2 regions of the Pseudarthrobacter sp. rb genome follow, and region 2 is predicted to be linked to the other one. Evidence: riboswitches for the same ligand, from Rfam matches in the RefSeq annotation. Region 2 holds a riboswitch; the other holds the start of a gene.
The links. A riboswitch is a leader RNA that binds a small molecule or an ion and turns the genes downstream of it on or off. The one in region 2 is predicted to bind glycine.
Positions count from the first base shown of each region.

Region 1 (7,069 bases), on a different contig from region 2:
TCGCCCTCCCGGACAATGAACCCGCCACCGACCGAGAAGAACGTCGCCGCATGCACCACATCCCCGGCAGCGTCCGCGACCGTGAACGTCATCCCGTTCGTGTGCCGCGGCAACACCGTCAACGGCCGCAACACCATGTCGCCCACCCCGTACGGCAACGCCACCGAACCGGCCAAGTTCAGGATCCCGGTCTCCGCGATCGAGGCCAGCCGCTCCTCCACCTGCTCGGGCAGGATCAACTCCGGATGGAACCCCTCCAACCCCAACAGGATTGCGGTCATCGTCCCGTGACCATGCCCCGTCGCCGCCAACGACCCATACAAATCCACCCGCAACGACGCCACGTCCGCGAGCTTCCCCGAGGCCTTCAACTCCTCAGCAAACACAGCAGCAGCCCGCATCGGCCCCACAGTATGAGAAGACGAAGGGCCAATACCGATAGAAAAAAGGTCGAATACGCCGACTGCCATGACAATTCCTAACTAAAAATCTGATTCGAGTCACTCTAAGTGGCTGGGGTGGAGTGGGCAGGACATCCTCTGCGTGATCGGTCGCGAAGACGCCCGCTAAGCGGACGTGACGCAGTGGCCGGGTTGGGTGCGCGCCTGACCGAATTCCTCCGCGTGCTCGGTCGCGAAGACGCCCGCTAAGCGGACGTGACGCTCCCTTAGACGCACGTCTCCGGAATCCGCCCAGTCGCGAGCAACCGTCACCAAGGCGACAGGGCAAGCATGCAACGCACACGGAGGCGTCAGGACGGGACCAGGAAACACGCACGTAGTCCGCATCCCCCCACTTCCTGTATGCCCCTGCCCCCTGCACCCACGGCGACAAGCCCACAAGGGGCCGGCGGAGCCGGACTTTTCGAAAGCGTGCGTCAAAGCGACGAAGGAGCAGCACGCGTGAAAATGTCCGGTCTGCCGGTCCCGCGGGTGACCAAGGACCCGACGGGCGAATGTGACCACGGCGAGGCACCGAAGGGTTATTTCGCCCGGCGGTAGAACGGGAGGTCGACGACTTCGAAGGGTTCTGCCTTGCCGCGGAGATCGATGTCCAGGGCTGTGCCGGGTGCCGAGTACTCGACGTCGACGTAGGCCATGGCGATCGGGTAGCCGAGGGTGGGCGATGGCTGGCCGGAGGTGACCTCACCGACCGTGGCGCCGTCCTTGAGCACGGGGTAGTGTGCCCGTCCGGCGCGTCGGCCCTGGCCTTTGAGCCCCACGAGGCGGCGGCCGGAGGTGCTGCCGGCGCCGGCTTCCTTCTTTGCTGCCAGCGCAGCCTTGCCAACGAAGTCGCCGTCCTTGGAGAGCGCGACGACGGGGCCCAGGCCTGCAGCGAACGGGTCACCCTGAAGCGACAGTTCGTTGCCGTACAGTGGCATTCCCGCTTCCAGGCGGAGGGAGTCGCGGGAGGCGAGCCCCGCGGGGGTCAGTTCCCCGTCGCCGGCGATGGCGACCAGTGCCTGCCACAGTGCCGGGGCGTCCGCGTTGTCCACGAAGATCTCGAACCCGTCCTCACCGGTATACCCGGTGCGTGCGAGCAGGAGTTCCTTGCCGGCGCCGCCCACCAGGAACGGAACCTCCACGGCGGCGTAGTACTTCAGCTCCGTCACCAGGGAGTGCTGTGCGGCCGGGACCAGGCGCAACAGGAGTTCCTGGGCCTTGGGGCCCTGCACTGCGATCAGCGATGTGCGGGCCGAGGCGTCCTCCACCAGCACATCAAACCCAGCGGCCCGTTCCTGCAGGGCTGCCGCCACCACCGCGGCGTTGCCCGCATTGGGCACCACCAGGAAGACGTCCGTGCCGTCTTCAGCAGCGGGACGGCGGTAGGTGATGAGGTCGTCGATGATGCCGCCGTCCTCACTGCAGATCAGCGAGTACTTGGCCTTGCCCACGGCCATGGCGGACAACTTGCCCACCAGGGCGTAGTCCAGGAAAGCGGCAGCCTGGGGTCCGGTGACCCAGACTTCGCCCATGTGGGAGAGGTCGAACAGACCGGCGGCTTTGCGCACGGCGTGGTGTTCAGCCAGTTCGGAGGTGTACTTCAATGGCATCTGCCACCCGCCGAAGTCGGTGAAGGAGGCGCCAAGCTTTTTGTGTTCGTCGTAAAGGGCGGTGTATTTCTCGGTCACGGTGCCGGTCCTTTAGTTTTCGAACTCTTCGAGCGGCGGGCAGGAGCAGATGAGGTTCCGGTCTCCGGCGGCGCCGTCGATCCGGCCCACCGGCGGGAAGTACTTGTCCTGCTTGTGGTGGGCAGGGAACGCGGCCTGCTCGCGCGGGTAGGCACGGTCCCAGTCGGAGCTGACGACGGCGGCTGCCGTGTGGGGTGCGCGGCGCAGGGGTGAGTCCGCCACGGCAAAGTCGCCGTTGGCCACCTGGTCGATTTCCTTGCGGATGGTGATCATGGCCTCGATGAAGCGGTCTATTTCGGCCAGGTCCTCGGACTCGGTGGGCTCCACCATCAGGGTGCCTGCCACCGGGAACGCCAGGGTGGGGGCGTGGAAGCCGAAGTCGATGAGGCGCTTGGCCACGTCCTCGGCCGTGACGCCTGTCTTGGCGGTCAGGTCGCGCAGGTCCAGGATGCATTCGTGCGCCACGAGGCCGCCTTCGCCGGTGTAGAGCACCGGGAAGTACTCGTTCAGCCGGGCAGCGATGTAATTGGCAGCGAGCAGCGCGGACTTGGTGGCCTCGGTGAGCCCTTCCCCGCCCATCAGCTTCACGTACGCCCAGGAGATCGGCAGGACACCGGCCGAACCGAAGCGGGAAGCTGAGATCGCCACCCCGTGGCCTTCCTCATGCGTTGCCTTGTTGGCGTCGCCGGGCATGAACGGTGCCAGGTGTGCCTTGGCTGCCACGGGTCCGACGCCGGGTCCGCCGCCGCCGTGGGGGATGCAGAAGGTCTTGTGCAGGTTCAGGTGGGAGACGTCGCCGCCGAACTTGCCGGGCTGGGCCAGGCCCACCAGGGCGTTCAGGTTGGCGCCGTCGATGTACACCTGGCCGCCGGCCGCGTGGACCGCGTCGCAGACGTCGCGGACGTCCCCGTCATAGACCCCATGGGTGGAGGGGTAGGTGATCATGATGCAGGACAGGACGTCCTTGTTGGCCTCGATCTTGGCCGTCAGGTCGTCGTGGTCAATCGTGCCGTCAGCGGCCGTGGCCACGACGACGACCTTCATGCCGGCCAGGACGGCGGAAGCGGCATTGGTGCCGTGGGCGGAAGCGGGGATGAGGCAGACGTTGCGCTGGGTATCGCCGTTGGCGCGGTGGTAGCCGCGGATCGCCAACAGCCCGGCCAGTTCGCCCTGGGAGCCGGCGTTGGGCTGGATGGACACCTGGTCGTAGCCGGTGATGGCGGTCAGGTCGGCTTCGAGGTCGGCGATGAGTTCACGCCAGCCTTCGGTCTGGGAGTCCGGGGCGAAGGGGTGGATGGAGGCGAATTCCGGCCAGGAGATGGCTTCCATCTCGGCGGTGGCATTCAGCTTCATGGTGCACGAGCCCAGCGGGATCATGGTGCGGTCCAGCGCAAGGTCCCGGTCCGACAGCTTCCGGATGTAGCGCAGGAGCTGGGTTTCGGACCGGTGCGTGTTGAACACCGGGTGCTGCAGGTAGTCGGAGGAACGTCCGACGGCGGCCTCCAGTCCGAAGCCTTCAGCCGCGGCAACGGAGGCGCCAAAGACGTCCGCGACGTCGGCGACGATGGCCGCCGTCGTGGTTTCATCGAGCGAGATGCCCACGGTATCGGCGTCGACGGGACGCAGGTTGATTCCGCGCGCTTCGGCATCGGCGACAAGCGCGGCAGCGCGTCCGGGGACGCGGACGGTAAGGGTGTCGAAGAAGCTCGTGTGGAGCACCTCCACACCGGCAGCTGCCAGCGAGGCCGCCAGCACCCGGGCGTGGCCGTGAGTCGTTTCCGCAATCGCCTTCAGTCCGTCGGGGCCGTGGTAGACGGCGTACATGGAGGAGACGATGGCCAGAAGGGCCTGCGCGGTGCAGATGTTGGACGTGGCCTTCTCGCGGCGGATGTGCTGCTCGCGGGTCTGCAGCGCCAGGCGGTACGCGGGCACCCCTGCGTCATCCTTGGACACGCCCACCAGGCGGCCGGGCAGTGAACGCTCCAGGCCCTTGCGGACAGCCATGTACGCAGCGTGCGGGCCGCCGAAGAACAGCGGGACACCGAAACGCTGGGTGGAGCCGACGGCGATGTCGGCGCCCTGCTCGCCCGGAGGGGTGATCAGAGTCAGTGCCAGCAGGTCAGCGGCCACGGTGACCAGTGCGCCGCGGTCCTTCGCCGCCGCAATAGAGGCGGACTGGTCCCAGACCCGGCCGGAGGCGCCGGGCTGCTGGAGCACGATGCCGTTGATGTCGCCGTCGGGCAGCCCCTTGGACAGGTCGGCGACCTCAACTTCGAACCCGAGCGCCTCGGCGCGGCCCTTGACGATGGCGATGGTCTGCGGCAGCACGTCGATGTCCAGGACAGTCTTGCCGTCCGCTGCAGGCTTGGTCTTGTTGGAGCGGCGCATGAGCAGCACGGCCTCGGCCACGGCGGTGGCTTCATCGAGGAGGGAGGCGTTGGCGATGGGCAGGCCCACCAGGTCCTGGACCATGGTCTGGAAGTTCAGGAGTGCTTCGAGCCGGCCCTGGGAGATCTCAGGCTGGTACGGGGTGTAGGCGGTGTACCAGGCCGGGGCCTCGAGGATGTTCCGGCGGATCACGGCAGGGGTGATGGTGTCGTAGTAGCCCTGGCCAATCAGTTGCACGGCCGTCTTGTTCTTGGCGGCGAGCCTGCGTAGTTCCGCGAGCACCTCAACTTCACTGAGGGCATCCTGCAGGCGGAGGGCGGTTTCCTGGCGGATGACCTTGGGTACGGCGGTGTCCACCAGTGAATCGACCGTGCCGTAACCCACGGCTTTGAGCATGGTGTCGACGTCGTCCTGGCGGCGTGCGCCAATGTGGCGGTCGACGAAGGTGGTGGAGGCTGGGGTAACCGACACGAAGGAACTCCATTTATTCAGGCGGCGCAGGGTACGCCACAGCTATTCGGGTCCCTCCCCGCTCTGTATTGGACCTGAGAGTTTCCGCGTTCCCTGCCTGGGCAGGACCCGCTTGCACCGTCGGTGAGCACAACAGCCGTTTCGCTTCCCCCAAGGGAGGCCGGACAACTGCCTGCTGCTTTCCAGAGGTGCCTCGCCGCGGCGGTACAGGGGCCTGCGAGATTCCTGGGGAGGATTTGCTCCTACGGCGCCTGCCTGTACTTCCGGCAGAACTCTCCCGCCGCAGATCAAAGGCTATTCATTTGTTGGATCATGACGGCCGGTGACAGCCCTCACAACTCTCCATTGTCCTACGCCACGAGCCCTCCCGGCAAATGGAAAACTACCTGCGGAGCCGTTCCAAGGCGGCCAGGAGTTCCTCCACATCAGCGGCCGCTCCGCCTTCCGGCGCAGGGCCCACGGAAAGCATGGCATTGAAGTACAAACCGTCACCCATATACAGGACAGCCTTGGCCAGGCCGGGCCCCACATCTGCTGCGATCTCGTCCAGCCACCGCTGCTGGATGGCAGCGAACCGGCGGCGCGTCTCTTCATGCGCCACCTCCGCAAGCCGCGTGGCAGCCACGATGACCCGGTCCAGCGGAGTATCCGCCCAGACGGAGGAGCGGATGAAATACGCGGCGGCACCTTCGCCGGCCGAAGCCATCGCGTCGGCGTCCGCCTTGGCCAGCCCCTCCAGGCGGTCAAGCAGCACGGCGATGAGCGCTTCCTTGTTGGGAAAGTGGTAGAGGAGGCCACCTTTGGACACCCCGGCCTTCCGGGCTACGGCGTCGAGGGTTGCAGCACGCTCCCCCACTTCGATCAGCAGGGACTCGAAGGCGTCAAGGACCGCATCACGGGCTACAGGCTTTCGGGGCATGCCTTCCATCATGCCCTCCACCGGCAGGGAAGAAGGAATGCACCCGCTTCGAAACTATACCGTCCAGACGGTACAGTTATTGCATGACGACTTCCCTCAGTCCGGCTCCCACCCAAAGGGACAGCACCGCCGCGCGGCCCCCGTGGCGGGATTGGCTTGCGCTGGGGCTGCTGATGTTTCCCGTGCTGCTGGTGGCAGTGGACAACACCGCCCTGACCTTTGCCCTGCCCGCCATCGCACGCGCCCTGGAACCAACCGGCCTGCAGCTGCTGTGGATCGTGGACGCCTACCCCCTGGTCCTGGCCGGGCTGCTGGTATCAATGGGAAGCCTCGGCGACCGCATTGGGCGGCGGCGGCTGCTGGTCATCGGCAGCCTGGGCTTCGCCGCGCTGTCCGCCGCCACGGCCTTCGCCCCCACCCCGGAGTGGCTGATCGCCGGCCGTGCGGCGCTCGGGTTCTTCGGCGCCATGCTGATGCCGTCCACCCTGTCGCTGATCCGCAACATATTCCCGGAGCCCAACCGCCGGCGGCTTGCGGTGGCCATCTGGGCGGCCGGATTCTCCGGCGGCGCCGCCCTGGGCCCAATTCTCGGTGGATGGCTGGTGGAGCACTTCTGGTGGGGCGCCGTCTTCCTGGTGGCCGTGCCACTCATGCTGCCCCTGCTGGCGCTGGGGCCTGTCCTCATCCCGGAATCCAGGGATCCCGCGCCGGGCAGGGTGGATATCCCAAGCGTCCTGCTCTCCATGCTGGTCATGGTGCCCGTGGTCTACGGCATCAAGTCAGTAGCCACCGAAGGCCCGGGCATGGCAGGGCTGGGCAGCATCGCCTTTGGCGTGGCCATGGGGATCGTGTTCGTGCGCCGCCAGCACCGCCTGCAGCATCCACTGCTGGACATGTCGCTGTTCCGGAACAGGGTGTTCAGCATGGCCATCAGCGCCAACATCCTGGCCCTGTTTTCCTTCAACGGGTTCATCCTTTTCCTTGCCCAGCACCTCCAACTCCTGGAGGGGATGACGCCGTCCGCGGCGGGCATTGCCATGCTCCCGGCCCTGGCAGCCACCGTGGCGGCAGGCCTGGTGGTAGTCCCGTTGGTCCGGAAAGTCCGGCCAGGGTACGTAGTGGCCGCGGGCCTGTCCTTCAGCGCCGTCGGCTACAGCATG
Region 1 covers NZ_JBWJAR010000027.1:243-7,311, forward strand. Annotated here, with positions in the region: partial or broken gene ACWRN3_RS21425 (serine dehydratase beta chain) at 1-470, opposite strand, end outside; gene gcvT (glycine cleavage system aminomethyltransferase GcvT) at 983-2,131, opposite strand; gene gcvP (aminomethyl-transferring glycine dehydrogenase) at 2,144-4,990, opposite strand; glycine riboswitch at 5,183-5,280, opposite strand; gene ACWRN3_RS21440 (TetR/AcrR family transcriptional regulator) at 5,373-5,909, opposite strand; gene ACWRN3_RS21445 (MFS transporter) at 5,993-7,069, shown strand, end outside.
Region 1: another riboswitch for glycine. It lies ahead of gcvP (aminomethyl-transferring glycine dehydrogenase); the one in region 2 lies ahead of ACWRN3_RS22290 (methylenetetrahydrofolate reductase).

Region 2 (16,313 bases):
ATTCAGCCGGCAGGGCTGCAAGGGTGAGCGCGCGTTTGCGCCGCTCGTACCAGCTTGTGCCGTAGTTCCAGGGATCCTCCGAACCGCCATGGACGCCGTCGAAGACCAGTTCGGCGTCACTGCTGGAATGCGGCCGTCCGGACGAAGTGGGGGCGGGCGTCCAGGCGAAAACCTCGTAGCCACGCGAGAAGTGCTCCAGGAATGCCCCGCTGAGCAACGTTTCATCACCGTGAAGAGGCGACAGCGGCTGCACCTGGGTTGCGTGCTCCTCCATGGCGTGCTTCTTGGCCTTGCGCGCGGCGTCGTCCAGATGGAAGCGGACCCATTGCTGCCAGTCCTGGTCCTGGGGGGTGGCCCAGTGCCAGAACCAGATGGGGTACTCCAGGAGGGCGTGGCCGTCGCGCCGGGCCACTTCTGCCGCTGCCGCACCAAGGGCATCATGGTCACCGTGACCGTCGGCCCGGTACGGCGCCACCAGGACCAGCCGGTCCGGGGGGCCGGCCAGCCGCTGTGCAGCGTCCCGGACAGCAGTGGCGATCGCTTCCGCATGGCCGCCCAGTCCACGGTCCGGCAATCCGAGGAACGTCCACCGGTCCGCCAGGCCCAGGGCGGCCAGGGCCGCGGAAAACTCGGCCAGCCGGACGGCGGCCAGCTGCCCGGCAGTAGTGGTGGGCGAATTTGGGTGCGACCCCTCCCCCGCGGTGCACAGCAGGACTTCGACCTCGGCTCCCAGCGCCGCCAGCGAAGCCATGAGCCCCCCGGCGCCAAGTGTTTCATCGTCAGGATGGGCCGCCAGGACCACGAAGCGCATGGCCGCCAGTTCGGCCGCGTCGAGCGGCAGCTCCGGCACAGCAGCCAGTCCGCTCCGGGCCCAGGCTTCCTCGGCGGTCCCCTGGTCAGTATGCGAAAAGGTCACCACGGGCAGTCCCCCTTGAGCGCCAGCCGGCCCAGTTGGGCATCATCACGTGCCCCATGATGCTGCCGGACATACAGCGCCAGGTCCGCCATCCTTTTGGCATACGGTTCATCGAAGGCGAGTGGCCCGGGCCCCCGGTGGGAGCCCACCAGGTGAAGGACACGTTCGACGGCGGCCGCAACGGTTCCGCGCACGCGCTGGGCCTCGCTCCAGGTGCTTTGGTTCCCGTCGGCACCGAGGGTGCCGTCGTCGATGCGGGCTGCCGTCCGGGCAAGGTACTGCAGGACGGCGGCGATGGTCCGGTCCACCTCGCCCAATGCCGCTAGCGCCAGCTGGTCCGGCTCCCGCCCGTTATCCGCACCCGCCAGCAGGCCGGCACGGAAATCCCGTGCCACCCCCACTGCTCCACCCAGCCAGCAGGCGGCGACGCCCATCCCGCCCCATGCAAAGCCGGGCCGGCTGTGGTACCAGCCGGTATCGCCAACCGGCGTCGCCGGCACGTGGTCGAAGCGCACGCTTCCGCTGGGGATCTCCCGGAGCCCGCGCGCAATCCACTCCGGTTCCTCACATGCCACGCCCGGGTGGCGAAGGCTGACGGCAAAAGCCGCCCTGCCGCCGTCGTCCGTATGCGCGGTGATGACGGCGCAGTCCAGCCGGCCGGCAAGTGAACACCAAGGCTTGGTTCCGGTGAGCACAATGCCGGTACTTCCGGAGCGCGCCTCAAGCCTGGCGTTGGGTGCCTCTGCGGCGAACACGCCCCACGCAGCTTCCGCGGCACCATCCGGCGCAGGATGAAAGGCCGGAAACGCCTGGCCGGCCTGGGCAAGGATAGCGACGGCGTCGAGGTGGGGCTCAAGCACCCGGGCGGCGGCAACGTCGGTGGCAGCCACGGAGGCCAGGAGCTCCCACAACACGGCGGTGCGTCCTTCACCAGGCCGCGGCCACGTCCGTCCGGCCTCGACCGCGAAGGCCAGCAGGGCCGGCACATTGCCCGCAGCACCAGCGAACGACTCAAGAAGGGAACCCCACGGAGAGAGCTCAGCGGGGGCGGAACTGAGGAGCACAGGAGTAAGTGGCGCTTGCAAATACGTCCTCCAGGAGAGATGTCCGGCGGGCACCGGACGCATCTCCACAGCTTACTTACTGTTTTGCGGGAGGATGCGCGCCAGGGCGAACCCGTCCCAGCCTTTGGAGCCGACGGTCTGGATCACGGTGGCGTCCAGCCGGGGGTGGTCGCCCAGCAGCTTGAGTGCATCGATGATCCCCGGCGCGTTGACGGGGTCCATGTCCGGGTCCAGCACCGCGCCTTCCCAGATGGTGTTGTCCAGGACCACCGCGGCACCGGGCCTGCCAAGCCTGACGGCCCAGTCCAGGTAGCGGCTGTTGTTCTGCTTGTCGGCGTCGATGAAGATGAAGTCGAACGGCTCCCGTTCCTCTTCCTCGAGGGCCGCCAAGGTCTCCAGCGCAGGGCCCAGCCGGATCTCCACCCGTTCCCCCAGGCCGGCCGCATCAATATTGGCCCACGCCACTTCCGCATGCTGGGGCAGGTACTCGCAGGTGACCAGGGTGCCGTTAGGGGGCAGGCCGCGGCCCATCCAGATGGTGCTGTAGCCAGCGAGCGTCCCTATTTCCAGGATGCGCCGGGCACCGGACAGCTGGACCAGGAGCTTCAGGAGCTTCCCGGCGTTCGGCGCCACCTCGATGGCGGGCATCCCGGCCTCCGCCGCGGCGTGGATGGCCTGTTGGACGGCACTGTCCGGATGCACCACGGTTTCCGACAGGAACTCCTCGGTGGCAATCCATTCCGGCCGGGGTTTGTGCTCGAACATTGCCACAGTTTGGCACGCGGCGTGCCGGGGGTCCAGACAATGCGGCCCCCTTGTAAGACGCTTAGGGCTCCTGCACCAGGGCATTCTCCAGGCGGTCAACCTTCGCCGTCAGCTCGCCGCTGTAGCCGGGCCTGATGTCTGCTTTGATCACCAGCGAAACACGGCTGCCGTAGCGCCCCACGGCCTCGGTGGCGCGTTTTACGACGTCGAACACTTCGTCCCACTCACCTTCAATGGTGGTGAACATGGAATCCGTCTGGTTGGGCAGCCCGGACTCCCGGACGATCTTCACTGCGGCTGCAACGGCGTCGTGCACCGACGCATCGTTGGGCCTGGAACCTTCGCTGGGAACGCCTGACGGAGCAACAGAAAATGCAAGCAACATGCTCCCCAGTCTCCCATGCGTCTCCGGACACGCGCGGCGGTGACGGCTGCGGCCCGCCGTCACATAAGCGCCTACCCCGCAGTAACCGTGTTGGCCGGAGGCTCCGTTGCTACCCTTTTGGGCATGAGCCTCGCAGTCGCCCGAAAGCCCCTCCGTGCCGACGCAGCGCGGAACGTGGACAAGATCATCACGGCTGCACGCCAATGCTTCCGGGAGTTCGGCCCGGAAGTACCGCTCCAGACCATCGCAACCACCGCCGGTGTGGGCCCGGCAACCCTCTTCCGCAACTTCGCGGACAAGGAAGAACTGGTGCTTGCCGCGCTCAACCGGCAGCTCCGGCTCACGGTTGACCCCGTCATGGACGGCGCCCTTGCCGATATTGACGCCGCCGCAGGCCTGTTGCGCGTCCTTGAAGCCCTGATGGGGGCCGCGAGCGACGACGCCAACCTGCTGTGTGCGGTGGCCGGCCGGCGGGAACTCCTCACCGGAATCACCGGTTCCCTGATGGAATCCATGAGCATCCTGCTGGCGCGCGGCCAAGGCCAGGGAAGCCTGCGCACTGACATTTCCATGACGGACATGTTCCGGCTGCTGGCCATGCTGATCGGCGTGGTGGACACCATGGAACCCGGTTCTGATGCATGGCGGCGCCCGCTGGCGCTGGTGGAGGACGCCATCCGCACGGTCCGGCCGTCGCGCCCGCTCCCCGTGTTCGTGCCCGTGCCGCCGGCCCCGGGCATCACCACAGTGCCCGGCCAGGCCGGACCGCTGCCGGAGTAAGCCGTGCCGCCGCCGGCTGCCGTAATTCGTTGACGGCTGTTCGATGACGGCAATTTCCTGATGGCAGATGCGTTGTGGGCCAACTCCATTGTTACCAGTAAGTACGTGCAATACACTCTGAATTGGGGTTAGGCAGTCAGCCTCGGCACTTCCACGTTGGAGCTACCCCATGCACTTCGCGCCTGTCCCCCACGCAACGGCCGCACTGCAATGAACCACTCAAAGCTTCTCCACTACCTGACCGATCCCCGCGGGCCGGAGGAAGTCCTGCCTGCACTGACGGCCGGCGAGCTGGTCGAACTGCTTGATGCCCTGTACCAGAACCTGGATACCCCTGAACCCGAGTTTGGCGCGCAGGTCTGGTACGAGATGGGCGTGGAGGAAACGTGCCGCAGGTCCGTGTCACCTGACGGCGCTGCCCACGGCGTAGCTTGAACCACCGCTTGTTCCAGCTCCTGGCTGCCGGTCAACGCCGACCGGCAGCCAGGGGTCCGGCGGCCGAAAGTCTGTGGCGGCCGCCGCAGGCAGGGGGCCAGCCGGCCAGGGACTCCACTGCTGATCAGGGCTTGTCCGCGCCCTTTTCGCCGGTGCGGCTGTCCTGCTCCTGGCCGGGCTGTTCCTGGTCTGGCGTCTCATGACCGGACGGCTCATGGGCCGGGTGCTCATGTCCTTCGTGTCCGTGTCCCACGTAGCCGTGTCCGGGATGTTCATGGAACTCGTTGGGAACGTGGTCCTTCGCTTCCATCAGGTGTTGTTGGAGTTTTTCTTCCGCGTCCCGGCGCCTCCTGGCGGTATCGCGCAGCTCGCGGGTTGATTCCGAACCGCGCGGGTCAAGATAGGCTGCCCGCGACTTTGCGGACTGTTCCCCGGCCGGCACCCCGGTGCCGTGTTCTCCCCTGGCGTCCTTGCCGGTCTCATCGGTGCCGTGGCCGTCCTGCGGCTCAACAGGCCGTGACTCGTCGTCCATCTCGATTCCTCCTTTGGTGGCCGCCTGGGTGTGGGCTGCCTCTCTTCCAGTCCATCACAGATGGCACCCGGAATGGGGAGCCGCTACGAGCTGCCTGTGTCCGCCCGCTTGCAGATCTCCCGGCGCACCAAGGCTTGAAGGGCAGGCACGGACGACGACGGATCCAGGTCGAGTGCCTCCCGAAGTCTTTGGGAGAGAAGTTCCAGGTCCTCTTCCGGGACGTCCGAAAGTCCGGAAAAGCGCTTGAAGAAGCGTTTGGCAGGAAGGCCCGCCCGCCGTCGGGCGTTTTTATGGCGAAGCCTGCCCGCTAAGCCGCCCGCAGGGTGCAGCTGATTTTCCATGGTTGCCGTTCAATAGGAAATTCCATGGCCAACTGCATAAGCCGATCCCATAGTACAACCGGCACACGCCCAATAAAGTGACCTGGATCACCACTTTGACCATCAATTAGGGGATCAGTTCCAGCCCAGGATCCTCAACAGTGCCGCCGTGCCGGCTCCGGCGATCACCACCACAAGGAACGGTGCCCGGAGTACCAGGGCGATCGCGGCGGCGGCCAGCGCTCCCAGCCGGGCGTCTGCGGCGAGCGCCTGGCCCGACACCACCGCGTTCACCACTGTCAGCGAGGCCAGCAGGCCGATAGTCATGGTTCCTGCGACGCGTGAGGTGCGGGGGTCCTCAAGGAATTTGGCGGGAACAAAGTAGCCCACCAGCTTCCATGCGTAGGCAAGGAGGCAGGCAATAAGCAGCCAGATCCACAGAGTCATGCGCGTGCCTCCGGGTCCGTGCCGCTTCTGCGGTCCTGGTGCTCGCCGTGCCGGTCCTGGTGCTCGCCGTGGCGGTGCGTGCCGTAGGGCTCGACGTCGGGTTCGAGGCCTTCGTCGCGGCGGCCATGGCTGAACCAGCCCACCAGCGCGGCCACTACCGCGGCTACCAGGATGGGAACGCCGGGAGGCACGAAGGGAACAGCAACTACGGTCGCCACCGCACACACCACCGCGATGGCGATTGGCTCCCGGCCCTTGAGCCGGGGCCAGAGCAGCGCCAGGAAAGCGGCGACGGCAGCCCCGTCCAGCCCCCATTGCTTGGGATCGCCCAGCCCGCTTCCGGCCAGAGCACCCACAGCGGTGAAGAGGTTCCAGAGCACGTAGACGCCAATTCCGGCAGTCCAGAACCCGCGCTGCTGTTCGGCCGGGTCTGTCTGGCCCGTGCTGGTGGCAGTGGATTCGTCGATGGTGAGCTGCGCCCCGACGTACTTGCGCCAGCCCGTAGGGCGGAGCAGCGCGTTAAGCTGCATGCCATAGATGCCATTGCGCATGCCCAGGAGGGTGGCTGCGCTCATGGCCGCGAGGCCGGAGCCGCCGCCTGCCACCACCCCGATGAACGCGAACTGTGAACCGCCGCTGAAGAGGAGCAGGCTCAACACCATGGTCTGCCAGAAGTTGAGCCCGGACGTCACCGCGAGCGCCCCGAAGGACACGCCGTACAGCCCGGTGGCAATACTGATGGAGATACCCACCCTGACTGCAGGCGATGCCAGCAGCTTCACCCCTGGCCTCCGGGCTTACGGCCAGGCAGTGCACGTGTCCGCAGGCTCCAGGCCCACAGGATCAGGGGCGCCTGGAGCGGAAGCCGCACGGCGTGGATCTTCCGGCGGCGGGGTGTGCCCTGTGGTCCGTACGCCCTCACGAGGGCATCGACGTGCCCGGCCAGGAAGGCTGTGAACATCGCCGTGATGGCGGTGGCTGTCAGCTTCCGGGTGGGTGGCAGGAGAATTCCGACGGCGGCTGCGAGCTCCAGCAGGCCACTCACGGCGATCCACTCTTCCCGGGACAGGAGGGCCCACGGATGCTGGGCTGCGGCGGCTGCACCCGTGCTGCTTGGGGGCGGGCTGCTTTGGATTGGACTGCCCTCGGTTGGCATGCCAGGGGTTGGGCTGCCTTGGCTGGTCTCGCCTGCGTTCGGGTCAGGCGCCGGATCCTGCCGGCAGAGGTATCCCGGAACGACGTCACGGTAGAAGCCGGGATCCCGGAAATGCTTGCCGGCGCTGGCCAGCAGAAGCGCCCCCATGGCAGCCGCGGACAGGTGCTGCAGGGCCGCACGGGGAATGGATGGGGACAGAGCGGACAGGCCCTTAGCAGCGGGGCCGGACCTGGGAGAAGACATGGAACCACTCAATCACAGCCTAAGCATCGCCCAGAAACCCGGCAGCCGGCAGGACGGCGGGGCTGCGTAGCTTCACAGCCCGGTGCTGCAAGCGTCACGGCCAGGCGGGCGGCGAGCTTCCATACGCTGGTGGCGGGGACTGATAATCCAGCGGCCGCCCTGCGTCGAGCAGCGGCGGCCCAACGTAGCGCAACTCCCCGAAACTGCTGTCCACAGACCGGTATTCGGGCGGTGGAAGTTCCGCAGGGCTTGCTGTGGTGGTCTGAATTTCGATGCCGGCCTGGTTTTCGATGCCAGCTTTGCCTTCCGTACCGGTCAGGGAAAACAGTTCCTCCGCGGTGCGGGCCAGCGACAGGTGGGCCGCACCGCCCGAACCTGTCCGGCGGCGCGCGGCCAGAAGACGGACTGCAGCCGCAGCCACCCCGTAGCCGGTGGCATGGTCCAGCGCCTGCACCGGAAGGGCACCCGGGCGCCACCCGTCGTCGTCGTCCTCTTGGCCGTAGAGGTGCGCAATTCCACTGGCGGCCTGGACAATGCTGTCGAAGCCGCGCAGCCCGTTCCACGGCCCACTGCCGCCCCAGCTGTCCAACGTGACCACCACCAGTCCCGGGTGTGCTGCCAGCAGTTCCCGCGGGTTGAGCCCGAAGCGGTCCAGGGCGCCGTGCCGGTAGCCGGTCACCACGGCATCTGCGCCGGCCAGGAGCTGCTGGAAGTTATGCCGGTTTGCCGCGTGCCCCAGGTCGAGTACTGCGCTGCGCTTGCCAAAGGCCGTGTCCACGAACTGGTCTTCGATCTCGGGAAAGGCGGGCGGGTCGATCCGCAGGACGTCTGCTCCGAGCGCGGCCAGCAGCCGGGTGGCGACCGGCCCTGCGATGACCCGCGTCAGGTCCAGGACCCGCACCCCGGCCAGGGGCAGGCCGTCGGCACCGTCTCCGACGCCGGTGCCGGACACGGTGCCAGGGCTGGTGCCGGCGTCTGTGGTCGCCCCGACATCCTGCAGTCCGAAGCCAATGGTTGTGCCGTCGGCATGCTCCACAGCGACCCAAGGCCCTGAACCGGCCGCATGGCCCATGGCCGTCGAAAGCCATTCACCGCGTGTCCGGACAGCCGCGGCAATTCCGCCGTGCCGCTGGATGGCAGCCTCAGCCTCGAGCGCGGCCATCGACTGCAGCTCCCTTTCCACGCCTTCCGTGGAGGTGGCACCCAGCGCCTGCAGGAGCCGCTGCTCGTGGTGCGGGTAGTTTGCGTGCAACCGGATCCAGCCGTCGGCAGTCTTCCGGAATCCGGACAGGGGCGCGAAACCCTGCGGCTTGCGCCCCGCAATCCGCAGGTGCCCGAAGGAATCGAAGGCAGCTGCCGTGAGCACAGGAGTTGTGCTGTACCGGCCAGGCGTCCGCGTGTACAGGTTCAGGGCTTCCGCGGCTGCTTCCACGGACTGCAGCGCCAGGCCTTCGACGTCGAGGGGCCCGGCCCACCACCGGGGCACTGAATACCTGCCGACGGCGTCCATACCAGCTCTACTTGCCCTGCGGCGCGGCCACGTGCAGCTGTTCAAGGACGCGGGCCGGCACGTTGGTGGTGATCTCCTGGATGCCCAGCTCCTGGCAGAGGGCCACGTCCTCCGGCGAGTCCACGGTCCACACCCTGAAGCGGCGGCCGGAGTCCAGCCAGCGCCGGACGGTGCCGGGGCGCTCACGGACGTAATCGATGCCCGGCCCGGCCATCCCCACCTCCCGGTCATCCAGGATCCGTTCGCCCTCCAGCTGGGTGGCCTTCATCAGGTTGGCAATGGCGCCGCCGGTGATTGCCCCTACCCCCAGCCCGCCACGGATCTCGTGGATGGTGAGGTCGTCCACGAGCTGGCAGATGTACTGCGGCGGGATGGAGAGGAGCAAGTGCCGGACGGAATCGGGACTGAAACTCATGAACGTCACGGCGATATTGTCCACGGTGGAGCTTTGCGGGTCCCAGCCCTCGCTGCGGAGTACTTCCAGGACCCGGTCCTCCAGCTTCAGCTGGTAGGGGCTGGGATGCTTGAGCTCGATGGCGAGTTTCACCGGACGGCCCGCCCCGCGCAGGACGTCCAGCAATTCCGGAAGGGTAAGGAGCTGCTCGGAGCGCGCCCCGTAGGTTTCGGGAATGCGGACGCCTTTCCAGGACGAGAAGTCCAGCTGGCGCAACTCCTCCAGCGTCCGCTCAGCCACCGGGCCCGTTCCGTCCGACGTGCGGTCCAGGTTGGCGTCGTGGAGCAGGACCACGTGCTGGTCCCGGGTCAGGTGGACATCGCACTCCACCCCGTCGGCCCCGTCAGCCAGAGCCTGCAGGTAAGCGGCGCGGGTGTGTTCGGCATACGTGCCGCTGGAACCGCGGTGGGCAAAGACCAGCGGCCGCTGCGGCACTGACTCGTCAATTGTCATGGACACACGGTAGCCGACCGGCCCCCGCCTTCGGGGCTAGGCTTGGCACATGCAGGTGAACTCTGAGGCAACTACTGGGCCAACCACGCAAGAAGCGCCCGCGGAGGCAGCGCGGGAGGTGCCGCCGGGCAGCAAGGTGGGTGCCGCCGTCGTAAGCCGCCAGCTTGGTGCCGGCGACGCCGAAAAGGCGGCAGCGCTGCGGAAAATGAAGCTGCTGGCGCTTAGCCTGCTGATTGCCATGGCCGTGGTCTTTGTCTTCGCGTTCGCGCTGCAGAAGGACTATCCCTGGCTGCAGTACGTGCGTGCGGCCGCCGAGGGTGGCATGGTGGGCGCGCTGGCCGACTGGTTCGCCGTGACGGCGCTGTTCAAGTACCCCATGGGCATCAAGATTCCGCACACAGCCATCATTCCGCGCCGCAAGGATCAGATCGGCGCCTCCCTGGGTGAGTTCGTCGAAACCAACTTCCTCTCCGAACAGGTGGTCCAGGACAAGCTGGCCAGCGTCAATATCGCCCGCCGCGCCGGCGAATGGCTGGCAACCCCCGGTGGCGCCGACCGTGTGGCCAGGGAAGGGGCTGCGGTGATCCGCGGCGCTTTCAAGGTTTTGAATGACGACGACGTCCAGGCCGTGATCGAGGGCATGGTTCGCAAGCACCTGCTTGCTCCGCCGTGGGGGCCTCCGGTGGGCAGGCTGGCGGAGCGGGTTTTCCACGACGGGCACCACCACACGCTGGTGGACCTGTTGGTGGACCGTGCCGCGGACTGGGTGGATGACAACCACGAGACCGTGACCCGCCTGGTGTCCGACCGCTCCCCCACCTGGGTTCCGCAGTTCGTAGACGGCCTGGTGGGCGACAAGGTCTACCTCGAAATCCTCAAGTTCGTGCGCGCGGTCCAGGCCGACCCCCGCCATCAGGTGCGGCAGTCAATCGACAAGTACCTGAACGACCTTGCGCAGGACCTGCAGCATGATCCGGCGATGATTGCCCGTGCGGAGGATATCAAGGCTCAGGTGCTGGGTGACCCCGAAGTCCGCGAGCTCGCGTCCCGGACCTGGGGCACGGTCAAGAACGCGCTGCTGGGTGCCGTGGACGATCCGGACAGTGAGCTCACCATCAAGTTCAAGGCAGCGGTGCGCGATTTTGGCTCGCGCCTGGTGCAGGATCCGGAACTGGCCGGCAAGGTCAACGCCTGGATCGGCGACGCCGCGGGGTATCTGGTCCGGACCTACCGTTCGGACATCGCCGGAGTCATCACGGACACCGTGGCGCGCTGGGATGCCGAGGAAACCTCGCAGAAGATTGAGCTCCAGGTAGGCAAGGACCTGCAGTTCATCCGCATCAACGGAACTGTGGTGGGGTCCCTCGCCGGGCTGGCGATTTTTACGGTAGCGCAGTTGATTTTTGGATAATGCGCTCGGGGCGGTATTTTCGCGGCGGATGGATTTTTTCGCTGCGCACATTCCTTTTCGCGACAGGTATTAGGGGTGCGGGAAGGGACCTGCGCAGCGGGAATGCGTACGACGGCGGCACGCGCTTTTTAGGGTCAAGGCACCTTTGGCCGCGGGTGGCGTTGACGGCCTGGCGGATTGGGCAGGGGCGGGCTCAAATGTCAGTGCCCCAAACACCACCGGCTCAAGCACCACAGCCAATGGACACCCCACCCCGCAACCGAAAACAATGCGCCCGGCTGGACCTCACCCACCGGACGCCACTACAACGCCGAACACCAGGATGCCGCACCAACCCACTGGCCACCAGGAAGCTGGCCACCACGACTCCAATGGGACGTGGCCGGCGAATGCCAGTGCCTCGACCCGCACCCCGAAGACCTTCCGCAGTGGGAACCCGACGACGCCAGATACGTGGACCTCAACGACCTGCCGGCCAACGATCCAGTCTGGGCCGAATTGCACGCCGAGCCATACGCCCTGTCACCGTGAAGCCGGCCTGCCACGCCGTTGGTACGCCAACGGGTATGCCAATCCAGCTTCAAAACGGCTGGGTCCTATGCGAAGGCCTCCAGCTCCACGCCTGCGGCTTCAAGACCTGCCCGAATGTTTGCCGCCGTCTCCACGGCGCCGGGGCTGCCGCCCTGAAGTCGCAGGGAGTCCGGCTGTACGGTGACGATGGACCCGTCGATGGCCACCACTTCGCCTTTCGTGGCCAGGCGAACGGCCCGCTCAACGATAGTGTCGACGTCGTGCAGCATGGCGTCTTCCCTGGAAAGCGGCACAAGGGTGCCGTCGGCGTAGTAGGCGCGGTCGGCGAAGGCCTCGCTGAATACGGGGTGGCCGGCTTCCTTGGCCTGCTTCAGCAGCTCCGAGCCCGGGAAGCCCAGGATGGGAAGTCCGGGATCGTAGGCGTTCACGGCCGCAACCAGGGCGGCGGCCTGCTCGGCATCATGGATCAGCGTGTCGTACAGCGCACCGTGTGGCTTCACGAAGTCCACCGAAGCACCCACGGCATGTGCGACGCCGTCGAGCGCGCCCAGCTGGTACAGCACGTCGCCGAATAGCTCATCAAAGCTCATGTCCAGCGAGCGCCGGCCAAAACCGGCCATATCGCGGTAGCCAAGGTGCGCACCCACGGTGACGTCAAGTTCGTAAGCCGCCCGGCAGCTGTCCAGCATGGTGACGGGATCGCCTGCGTGGAGGCCGCACGCTACGTTGACGCTGGTGGCCAGCTGGAACATCGCCGGATCGCCTCCCGCGGTCCAGGAGCCGAATGATTGGCCTACATCAGCGTTGAGATCCAAGTGTGTTGCCTTCCAGGGTCAGGTTGTCCGGCCCGGCAGCGGCGGTCAGCTCCCCGGGAATGGTGTCCGGCATGGGTCCGAACGCCTCCCTGGCGTTCTGCGCCACGGCACGGCCCATCACGAGGTTACCGGCTCCGCCCACAACTGCCCCTATGCCGAAGGGGAGGGCCCGGCCGAACAGCGCAGTGCCCTGCCGTTTGAGCAGGTTCTTCAGGAAGGCGTGCTGGATACTCCTCCGGACGCTGCCGAATCCAGGCATCGAGGACTTGGACAGCATGTTTCCCCAGACGTCGGCGGGCTTGGCGCCGCCGGCCGCCTGGCCGCTGAGCGTTCCCAGCAGGGCGGTGCCTTCCTCACCAAGCATGATGGCCATGACCATGGTGCCGGCCTTCTCGGGATTGGTGAGGCGGATGCCGTGGAGCTCTGCCAGCGAGGTCGCGTAGAGGGCCGTCGCCTCCAGGAAGCCGACGGTTGCGGCTGCGGAAAGTCCCAGCGACGCCACGGTTCCAACACCAGGGACGACGGCGGTGGCTCCCACCAGGGCGCCCCCACCGGCCACTGCGCGCAGGTAGTCACGCTCTGCGATGGCGGCCAACTGGGCGGCGGTGGCCCGCGGATGCTTCTTCTGGAGCCGGCGGATGTAGGCCACCACCAGGGGCCGCTGGACCTGCACTGCCTTCAGCAGCATGTTGTGGACACCGGGCTTGGGTTTGCCGTCGGCATCGAACATTGCGTTGTGGGCGGTTTCCTGTGCGATTCGTACTGCGGGATTGCTGCGCCTGGCCATGGTCACCTTCATTCAAATCGACCTGCAGCGGGTAGGCTGCCGTGCTTATCCATCCTATGTGGACAAACACTAAGCATGCTGAACTTTCCGATCCGCGTCACATGCCACCCCGGCCCCCGGCCTCCTAGCTGGCGGGACCGGCCAGGTTGTTGAACGTGTAAAGGTGGATACCTTCCACTGCCCCGCCGCGCTGCAGTTCCGCCACGATGGACTCGGGCGAGTAGTGGCCGCCCCGGAGCAGGCGGCGGCCAAGCGGGCCCCTGCGGTTCAGCAGTTTGAGGGATGGGCCCACACCGATCCTGGTCGCAAGGGAAATCAACTCGGCCCGCGGAACAGCGCCGGGCACCCCAGCCCAGACAGGCAGGCGCACCCCTTCCCGGCGCAGGGTTTGGGCGTACCACTGGATCCGGGGCGCCGAAAAGCACAGTTGCGTCACCACTGACGATGCCAGATGCTGCTTTTCCAGCAGGGCATCGAGCATGTGCAGTTCACTGTGGTCCGGGTGCCCCTCAGGGTAGCCCGCCACCCCGGCCCGGATCCGTCCGCCGGAAACCTCCGCGATATCCTCCAGCAATGGAAGGCTGCTGTCATAGGGACCGGCCGGCTCCCCCGCGTCACCGCCGATGGCGAACACTTCGCTGATGCCGGCGTCGTGGCAGTTCCGGAGCACGCCGGCCAGTTGCTCACGGCTTTCGATGCTTCGTGCGGCCAGGTGCGGGACAACCTCGAAGCCAAGGTAGGCAAGCTCGATGGCCGTCCGGATGGTGGGTCCCACACCCCGGCGGGGCAGGCACGTCACCGTCAGCTGTGTCCCCGCGGGTACGGCGGCCTGGATGCGGGCGGCAATACCCTCCGAGGGAATGACCTGCATCCGGACAGGCAGGACCGCACCGGACTTGACGGCCTGTCCTTCCGCGGGAATCGATGCTGCGGCTGTTGCCATGAGGGATTGAATCGTCATGAGGGAACTCCAGGTTTGGCCGGCCACGGGTGGCACGGCATGCATCGGGTCCCTCCCCGCTCTGTATTGGACCTGAGAGATTCCGCAAACCCATCAGGGCCTGCTTGCACCGTCGGTGAGTACTGCCGGAGCAGCACTGCTTTCCAGAGTCGCCTCGCCGTGACGGTACATGGGCCTGAGAGATTCCTGGGGAGGATTTGCTCCTACGGCGCCTGCCCGGTGATGGCCGGGAGAACTCTCCCGCCACAGCTCGAAAGGCTGTATTCAGATGTGGTGCCACGGCGGCCGGCACCTGCCCCTCCGGCTGGAGGGAGTGCGGGCGCCGGCCGCGTGGATGGGCCGGCAACTAGCGCAGGATGACCGTCCGGTTGCCGGAGAGGACTATCCGTCCTTCAGCGTGCCAGCGGACGGCATTCGTGAGCGCCTTGCATTCGGCGTCGCGGCCAACCGTGACCAGGTCCGAGGCGGAGTACGTGTGGTCCACCTCGATGACCTGCTGGGAGATGATGGGCCCCTCGTCCAGCTCCGAGTTGACGTAGTGGGCTGTGGCGCCCACCGTTTTGACGCCCCGCTCGTAGGCCTGGTGGTAGGGCTTGGCACCCTTGAAGCTGGGCAGGAACGAGTGGTGGATGTTGATGGCCTTGCCACTGAGGCGGGTGGTGGCCTCGTCGCTGAGCACCTGCATGTAGCGGGCCAGCACCACCAACTCCACAGCGTAGTGGTCCACCAGGCCCAGCAGCCGCTCCTCGGCATCGGCCTTGGTTTCCGGCGTCACAGGGATGTGGTGGAACGGAACGCCGTGCCACGCCGCAAGCGGTTCCAGGTCCGGGTGGTTGGACACCACGGCGGCGATCTCCACGGGCAACTCACCACTCCGGGCGCGGAACAGGAGGTCGTTGAGGCAGTGCTCGTACTTTGAGACCATCACCAGGATGGGCTGCTTGCGTCCGTGGCGTTCCAGGCGCCAGTCCATCTGCCACTCCTGGGCCACCTGACCGAAACCGGCCCGGAGGCGGCCAAGGTCCAGCTCAACCCGCGAGGTGACGTGGATTCGCATGAAGAACCGGCCGCTTTCCGTGTCGCCGAACTGCTTGATGTCCACGATGTAGCATTCCTGTTCCAGCAGGTATGCCGCCACAGCCTGGACAATGCCAAGGGCATCCGGGCAATGGAACGTCAGCACGAATTCCCGGCCCGTTTCGTGGGCTGCCACAGCCTGCAGCTGGCCGGCTTCAGAAGTCCCAGGTTCGGATTCGCTCAGCTCAGACGCGCGGGCCTCCGCGGCGATCACCGTTTGACCCGCTCTTCCCCCGCTTCTGCGGCGGCACCCGTACGGACAGCCTTGCCGGATGCGGCGTCGGTGAAGTCCTGGTCTGCCTGCAGTTCAGCCTGGAACGTGGCGAAACGGGCCTGGTGTGCGGGCCGGCGGCGGAGGACGAACCATGCGGTGCCCAGCAGGATGAACCACACCGGAGTGACCAGCAGGGCAACCAGGGTGTCCGGCTGGGTGGTGAGGGTCCAGATCACGAAGGCGAAGAAGGCGAAGACCACCCAGACCATGGCAACACCGCCGGGCATCTTGAACTTGGATGCTTCATGCAGGTGCGGCCGGCGGCGGCGGAAGGCGATGTAGCTGGCCAGGATGATGGACCAGACAAAGACGAAGCAGACGGCGGAGACCGTGGTCACCATGTCGAAGGCCTTGCCCACGTCCTGGCCCGCATACATGAGGACGACGCCGGACAGCAGCAGCACGCAGGAGAGGAACAGTGCGTTCTGGGGCACCTTCCGCCGGGACAGTTTGCCAAAGACGTCGGGTGCGTCGCCTTCCTGGGCAAGGCCGAAGACCATGCGGGACGTCGAGTAGATGCCGGAGTTCGCGGAGGACATCGCGGAGCTCAGCACCACGAGATTGACCACGGTGGCCGCGGCGCCCAGGCCTGCCAGGGAGAACATGGCGATGAAGGGGCTGTGACCGGCCCTGAACTCGGTCCAGGGGGTGACGGCCATCAGGATGATGAGGGCGCCCACGTAGAAGAGGAGCACGCGGATGGGGATGGAGTTGATGGCCTTGGGAAGGTTCCGCTCCGGGTTCTTGGCCTCGGCGGCGGTGGTGCCCACCAGTTCGATGCCCACGAACGCGAAAACGGCGATCTGGAAGCCGGCCACGAAGCCCATGAACTCGTTCGGGAAGAATCCGCCGTGGCTCCACAGGTTGGTGAAGGTGGCAGGGCCGGCGTCGGACTGGAAACCGGTGAAGATCATGAACAGGCCAACGATGATCAGGGCAGCAATGGCAATGATCTTGATGAGTGCGAACCAGAACTCCGTTTCGCCGAACGCCTTCA
Region 2 covers NZ_JBWJAR010000032.1:3,683-19,995, forward strand. Annotated here, with positions in the region: gene ACWRN3_RS22210 (PIG-L family deacetylase) at 1-919, opposite strand, end outside; gene ACWRN3_RS22215 (hypothetical protein) at 913-2,043, opposite strand; gene ACWRN3_RS22220 (O-methyltransferase) at 2,053-2,745, opposite strand; gene ACWRN3_RS22225 (thiamine-binding protein) at 2,807-3,130, opposite strand; gene ACWRN3_RS22230 (TetR/AcrR family transcriptional regulator) at 3,254-3,910, shown strand; gene ACWRN3_RS22235 (hypothetical protein) at 4,121-4,345, shown strand; gene ACWRN3_RS22240 (hypothetical protein) at 4,470-4,877, opposite strand; gene ACWRN3_RS22245 (AzlD domain-containing protein) at 5,333-5,644, opposite strand; gene ACWRN3_RS22250 (AzlC family ABC transporter permease) at 5,641-6,426, opposite strand; gene ACWRN3_RS22255 (DoxX family protein) at 6,423-6,947, opposite strand; gene ACWRN3_RS22260 (CoA transferase) at 7,138-8,553, opposite strand; gene ACWRN3_RS22265 (glycerophosphodiester phosphodiesterase) at 8,561-9,460, opposite strand; gene ACWRN3_RS22270 (DUF445 domain-containing protein) at 9,510-10,871, shown strand; gene ACWRN3_RS22275 (hypothetical protein) at 11,250-11,402, shown strand; gene ACWRN3_RS22280 (LamB/YcsF family protein) at 11,468-12,217, opposite strand; gene ACWRN3_RS22285 (hypothetical protein) at 12,201-13,004, opposite strand; gene ACWRN3_RS22290 (methylenetetrahydrofolate reductase) at 13,129-13,965, opposite strand; glycine riboswitch at 14,119-14,218, opposite strand; gene purU (formyltetrahydrofolate deformylase) at 14,312-15,178, opposite strand; gene cycA (D-serine/D-alanine/glycine transporter) at 15,253-16,313, opposite strand, start outside.